DNA from 2 places in the Brevibacterium sp. OS20 genome. Region 2 is predicted to be linked to the other one. Evidence: predicted binding sites of a transcription regulator. Region 2 holds the regulator's gene; the other holds the start of a gene.
The links. The regulator HspR, encoded in region 2, represses chaperone genes until heat shock. The targets are predictions, from matches to a motif close to AAGTTGAGTCNNNNNGACTCAACTT.
Positions count from the first base shown of each region.

Region 1: ACVZTU_RS04480 (ATP-dependent Clp protease ATP-binding subunit) is a predicted target of HspR. The motif match lies at 1,563-1,587, and genes of this name have one in related genera.

Region 1 is NZ_CM166367.1:1,052,327-1,055,735, reverse strand. It holds gene ACVZTU_RS04480 (ATP-dependent Clp protease ATP-binding subunit) at 1-1,544, opposite strand, end outside; gene ACVZTU_RS04475 (TetR/AcrR family transcriptional regulator) at 1,721-2,371, shown strand; gene ACVZTU_RS04470 (DHA2 family efflux MFS transporter permease subunit) at 2,368-3,409, shown strand, end outside.
Region 2 is NZ_CM166367.1:3,559,323-3,562,731, forward strand. It holds gene ACVZTU_RS15905 (lipoprotein 17-related variable surface protein) at 1-121, shown strand, start outside; gene ACVZTU_RS15910 (DUF1206 domain-containing protein) at 239-1,114, opposite strand; gene ACVZTU_RS15915 (heat shock protein transcriptional repressor HspR) at 1,264-1,704, opposite strand; gene ACVZTU_RS15920 (DnaJ C-terminal domain-containing protein) at 1,719-2,735, opposite strand; gene ACVZTU_RS15925 (nucleotide exchange factor GrpE) at 2,917-3,409, opposite strand, start outside.

The sequences.
Region 1 (3,409 bases), 1.6 Mb from region 2:
ACATGCGCGATCTCCTGCTCACCGATGATCGCCTCGGCGGCAGCGGTCTTCACGGCCTCCGCGTCCGGGTTCTCGGCGGATTCGATCCGAGCGGTCACCTCGTTGATCTCATCGCGGACACGGCCGGCACGCTCGTAGTCCTCGACCTCGATAGCGGACTTCTTCTCCGCTTCGAGTTCGGAGAGATTGAGCTTGAGCGCGTCGATATCGACCGCGGGTCCGCGCCTGAGCGACATCCGGGCGCCCGCCTGGTCGATGAGGTCGATGGCCTTGTCCGGCAGGAACCGGTCGGTGATGTAGCGGTTCGACAGCTCCACGGCCGCGCGGACCGCCTCTGCGGTGTAGGTGACCTCGTGGAACTCCGCGTACCGATCCTTCAGCCCGTCGATGATCGTCACCGCGTCCTCGACGCTCGGCTCGCCCACGGTCACCGGCTGGAAGCGACGTTCGAGAGCCGAATCCTTCTCGATGGTGCGGTACTCCTTGAGCGTGGTCGCGCCGATCATGTGCAGATCGCCGCGGGCCAGTCGCGGTTTGAGGATGTTGCCGGCGTCCATCGAGTTCGCCTCGCCGTTGCCGCCGGCGCCGACGAGGGTGTGGAGTTCATCGACGAAGACGATCATGTCCCCGTCGTCGGCGATCTCGTTGAGCGCTCCGGTCAGGCGCTCTTCGAAGTCACCGCGGTAGCGCGTGCCGGCGAGCATTCCGGGCATATCGAGCGCGATGATGCGCTTGCCCTGCAGCTGCTTGGGAACTTCGCCCGAGTGGATGGCCTGAGCGAGGCCTTCGGCGACCGCGGTCTTGCCGACACCGGCCTCGCCGAGGAGAACCGGGTTGTTCTTCGTCCGGCGGGCGAGGATCTCGATCGTCTGTTCGATCTCCTCCGAGCGGCCGATGACGGGATCGAGTTTGCCTTCGGCTGCGAGCTCGGTGAGGTCCGTGCCGAACTTCTCCAGCACGGATTCCTGACCGTCCTCACCTTCGGCCTCCTGGCCGGGGTGCATGCCTGCGGCTTCGGCCGCCTCGGCACCGGCCTGCAGTGCAGCCTGGGTGACGCCTGCCTGGGCGAGGATCCGACCGGCGGGCATCTCCTGGTTGAGCACGAAGGCGAAGAACATGTGTTCGGGATCGATGTAGGTCGACCCGAAGGCTCGCGCCACCTGGTAGGCGTCGAGCAGGGCGCGCTGGGCCGAACCGGTCAGCGTGGGCGTGGAATCCGCCTCGGTGTCGGTGCTGGCCGGAAGGCGCTCTTCGATCGCATGGGCGATGGCCTCGGGATCGGCGCCGGCCTGGCGCACGGCGGAGATTCCGGGTTCGGAATCGACCATGGTGCGCAGGATGTGGAGCGCGTCGACCTCGGACTGACCGTGTCGTCCTGCGAACTCCGCGGCCGCTTCGATGACCTCGTGGCTGCGCTTGCTCAGCAGTCGGTTGATGTCGACGGAACGGCCTCGGCGGGCTCCGGTCTGCCCCTGGAGGAAACGAGCGAGGAACTCGTCGAACGAGTCTCCGCCCGAGCCTGCGGGTCCGAAGAATGTGGCCAAAGCTGACCTCCTCTTTCAAAGTTGAGCGTATACGACTCAATCAACAGGTGCATGCAGGCATATATTCCCACCTGTCGACCGCCCGACGACGGAGTGTGAACAACATCACCGTCGAGAAATGCATTGAATGCATTTCTGCATTTGGTGCAAATTTGCAAGAGGTGCATAATTTTCTGGTGAGTTCCGAACCGACCGAATCCCTGCGCGAGCGCCAGACCCGTGAGCGCCGTGCGTCCATCCACGCCGCGGCCGTCGATCTCGTCTTCGATCATGGACTCGACGAGGTGACTGTGGCTCGGATCGCGGAAGCTGCAGTGGTCTCGACGCGCACGTTCTTCAACTATTTCCCTACCAAGGAGATGGCGATCGTCGGACTGACGACCTCTGACGATATCGCCGCCGCTCTGCAGCGATTCATCGAGGACTTCGAGCCCCGGCGCGAGCGTCTGGTGGAGGATCTCTCCTTCACCATCCGCGCCGCGTTCGAATTCCTGCTGCCGCGGTCGGCGAACAAGCAGAAGCTGCGCGCGATCCAGGCTCGGCATCCGCACCTCGGCATGCTCAGCATGGAGACGAAACGGCACTACTCCGAGCAGATCATCACCGGCATCCGCCGGCGGATCGAACGTCGCGGAATCACCTTTGCCGATGACGACACCGCCGCACGGGCCACGCGGATGCTCGCGCAGCTGTGCAGCATCCCGCTCGAGCACGCTTTCGCCTCCGCGCGATTCGACACCGAACACGAATTGGACGACGAACGGGTGGACCAGGCGTTCACCTCCTCGATCGAACTGTTCCTGACCCTCTTAGAAAGGCTGAAATGACCACTACCGCCACCGAGCCCGCTGCCGAGAAGCAGCACGGCGCCGAGGAGGAGCCGGAGATCGAGACCTCGTCGGTCATCCTGCTATTCACCGGCCTGATGCTGGCAATGTTCATGTTCTCGCTCAACCAGACCATGCTGGCCACGGCCCTGCCGACCATCGTCGGTGACCTCAACGGCGTCGACCAGATGCTGTGGGTCTCGACGGCGTTCATGTTGGCGTCGACGATCATGATGCCGATCTACGGCAAGTTGGGCGATTCGTTCAACCGGAAGAAGATCTTCATCTTCGCCATCTGCATGTTCATCCTCGGTTCGATCGTCGGCTTCCTGGCCCACAACATGGCCGTCCTCATCACCGCACGCGTCATTCAGGGCCTCGGCGGCGGCGGTCTCATCATCCTCTCGCAGGCTCTCATCGCCGCGGTTGTGCCGGCGCGCAAACGCGGCCCGTATATGGGCATCATGGGGGCGAACTTCGCGGTCACCTCGGTGGCGGGACCGCTGATCGGAGGCTGGATCACCGAGGGTCCGGGCTGGCGCTGGACATTCGCTCTCAATCTTCCGTTCGGCGTGCTCGCGCTCATCGCCGCCATCCTCTTCCTCAAGGTCCCCAAGTCGGATCGGTCGGTCAAACGCCATGTCGATGTCGCGGGCATGATCCTCATCGCCGAATTCACCTCGGCACTCATCCTCACGACTTCGTGGGGCGGGCATCAGTACGACTGGGACGATCCGATCATCATCGGACTCATCGCCATCGCCGTCATCAGCGCCGTCGTCTTCGTCTTCGTCGAACAGGCTGTGCCCGAACCCGTCATCCCGATGTTCGTGTTCAAGGACACGAACTTCGTCCTCTGCACAATCGCCGGCATGTGCATCGCCATCGGCATGTTCGGCGTACTTTCGTACATGCCCACGTTCCTGCAGATGGCCCACGGGATCGAAGCGACCAAGGCCGGGCTCCTCATGGTGCCCATGATGGCCGTGATGCTGCCGAGCTCGGTCATCATCGGCTTCGTCGTCTCGAAGACGGGAC
Region 2 (3,409 bases):
CCGCACCGGTACCGAGCTGACCGGCCTGGTCGGCGGCGCCGGCCTCCTCCTCATCGGTGGAGTTGCAGTCGCCATGACCATGCGCCGCAAGAAGGTTGCCAAAGATCCCGCTGAGATCTGATAGCGACCGACTTGAGAACATGCCGGCTCGACTGAGGCGGGCGTGAGTCGAAGAAGGGCGCGAACCCAGTTGGGTTCGCGCCCTTCTTCTTTTCGCTGCAACAAAGCAGAAGACAGCTCATTCCATGCGGTCGTACCTCGAGCGCAGGGCGAGGAAGACCCCGTAGAGGACCAGGCCGAGACCCACGGCCAACAGCAGATACGGCCCGAACGGCTGATCGCGCATGCCCTTGAGCGCACCGTCGATACCAGTGAACTCCTCCGGATCACCGGTCGCCGCAGACACCACGATGAGGATGCCCACCGACAGCAGCGTCGCACCTTTGCCCAGATACCCGACAACACCGGTGAATCCGACGAGGAAGCGGGTGAACGCGCTGCGCGGCCGACGAAGCTCATCTTTCCACTTCCGGCGCAGACCATTGATACAGAACACGATGCCGATGAGCGCAATCACGGCGCCGGCAGCCATGAGGATATACAGTCCGCCCGGGGCCTTCGCCACGGTCGTCGAGGCCTGTGAGCTCACTTTGCCCGAGTCCGATCCTCCGCCGAAGACGAACTGGGAGAAGGTCGCGGCAACCACAACATAGGCAATGGCAGAACCGACCGTCGAGAAGAAGTCGATCCACTGTTTCCTCCCCTGCTTCTCCTGCGGGTCGCGAGTTCCGGCACCGCGCAGCGACGACGCACCGAAGAACGCGTTGACCAAGCACCACAACGCCATCAGCGCACAGCCGAGGAAGCAGATCACGATCAGCACCAGGCCGAAGGGCTGTGAAGCGATCTGTCCGACCGCTCCGGCCTGGTCGGCTTCGCCGCCGCCCTGCCCCAGGCCGATCGTCACGGCCGTCGCACCGAGGATCGCGTGGACCAACCCATTGGCAATGAAGCCCGCGCGGGCCACACGCTCGAACCAGCGGCTGTCCGCGGCTTCCTGAGCCGCCGAATCGGCACTGTCGGCGACCTGTCGAACCTTCTCTTTCTCGTTCACAGAGTCAGTGTCGCACAACACGTGTACTTTTCTGCGCCGCAATGAACTGGATTCGTCGAGCAACGCGAAAAGGCGGAGTGCGCACCGAAAGTTCGGTTCGCACTCCGCCTCGACGCTGTTCTCAGCGTCCCAGTCGGGCCTCGTCAGGATCAGCCGCGTCGGTACCGGTTGTACAGCACCAGAGCTCCCGGCTCAGGGCGACCCTGTGGGCGTCGTCCCCTCGAGATCGAGACGACGTCTCCGCCCACGGTTCCGGCCGCGAAGACACGCGCATCGCGTTCCTGCACCGACCGGCGTGCCCGAACCTCGTCCTCAAGCTCCTCGTTGCGGCTCTTGAGCGCATCGACCTGATTCTGCAGGTCGATGATCTTCTTGATCCCGACGAGGTTGACTCCCTCGTCCTGCGACAGCTGCTGGATCAGTCGCAGCTTGGCGATGTCCTTCCCGGAATAACGCCGGCCCCGGCCCGCAGTGCGTTCCGGAGAGACGAGACCCAGTCGGTCATACTGCCGCAGCGTCTGCGGGTGCATGCCCGCCAGATCCGCGGCCACCGAGATGACATACACCGCCGCACTCGATGAAATGTGCATTGTGATTCACCACCTCAGCTGGCCTTGGCTTTGTCCAGCAAGCCGGCGCGTGGGTCCTCACCTTCAGTGGCGGCCTTGAACGACTCGACCGCTTGCTTGGCTTCCTTGGACAGGTTCTTCGGCGCCACGATCTCGACTGTCGCCAGCAGATCGCCGGTGCCCTTCTTCGTCTTCACACCTTTGCCCCGCACGCGCAGGGTCCGTCCCGACGGTGTACCCGGTGCGACCTTGACCTTGACGGGCATCCCGCCCAGAGTCGGCACCTTGACCTCGGCGCCGAGGGCCGCCTCGTCGAAGCTGATCGGCAGATCCATCCGCAGGTTGTCACCATCGCGGGTGAAGACCGGGTGCGGGCTCACGTGCACGGTGAGGATGACGTCTCCGGGCTCGCCGCCGTTGGGGCTGGCCTTGCCCTTGCCGGCCAGGCGGATCTTCTGTCCGTCCTTGACCCCGATCGGGGTGCGCACGGTCAGCGGCTTCCCGCCGGGCATGTTCAGCTTCACCGAGGCGCCGTCGATGGCTTCGGTGAACGACAGCGTCGTGCTCGACTTGATGTCGCCGCCCTTGACCGGAGGCTGGTAGCCGCCGTATCCGCCGCCACCGCCGAAGCCTCCGCCGAATCCGCCGAGCAGATCCGCCAGGTCCGGGGGAACGTCTCCCCCACCGCCGTAGGTCGTGCGGGTCCGGGTGCGTCCGCCGCCTCCGAAGAGGTCGGAGAACACGTCGTCGAATCCGCCGCCGGCAGCCCCGCCGGGTCCACCGGAACCGGCGCTGAACCTGGCGCCGCCGCCCATGGCACGGACCTGATCGTACTGGGCCCGGGATTCCTTGTCGGAGAGCACCTGGTGGGCCTGGCCGATCTCCTTGAACTTCTCCTCGGCCTTCTCATCACCGGGGTTGGCGTCCGGGTGATACTTGCGCGCGAGCTTGCGATAAGCCTTCTTGATCTCGGCGTCGGAAGCATCCTTGGAGACGCCGAGGGTTTTGTAGAAGTCCTTGTCGAACCAATCATTCTGAGGTCCGGTATTCACCTGGCACCTCCTTTCCTTCCAATCAATCCTGTCATCAGGGTATTCACTTGTCCTCTCACAATCCGCATCCCCGGGGCGATGCCCCGAAGATCCGGACCGCCGCCGAGGCGGTTCCCCGGCCCCGCACGTCGGTGAACCGGCGTGCGGGGCGGGCGGCCGCCTCGGCGATCATGGTCGCTGCTCAGTCCTCCGGCTGCTGGACACCGACGCGGGCGGCGCGGATGATGCGCTCCCCGATCCGGTAGCCCGGCTGCATGACCAGGAAGAGCGTCGGATTCTCGACCTCATCCGAAGGCTGCTGCATGAGCGCCTCGTGGATGTTCGGATCGAACTCGTCGCCGACCTCTCCGTACTGTTCGACGCCGAGCTTGTTCAGCGATTCGACGAGCTTGTTCACGTGGGTCTCGAAGGGCCCGGTGACATCGCCGTTGTCGCGAGCGAGCTTGACCTCGTCGAGCACGGGAATCAGGGCCTCGACGACCTTGATCGTGCCGCCGAGCGCCGCACGCTCACGTTCGCGGTCGGCCCGCATCCGGTAGGCCGCATATTCGGCGTTGATGCGCTTGAGGTCGGCCAGGTATCCCGCTGCCTCAGAACCCGGTTCGGGCTCGGCCTCCGGCTCGATGTCCTCGAGACCCGAGGCATCGGACGGGATGTCCACACCGAGGTCGCTG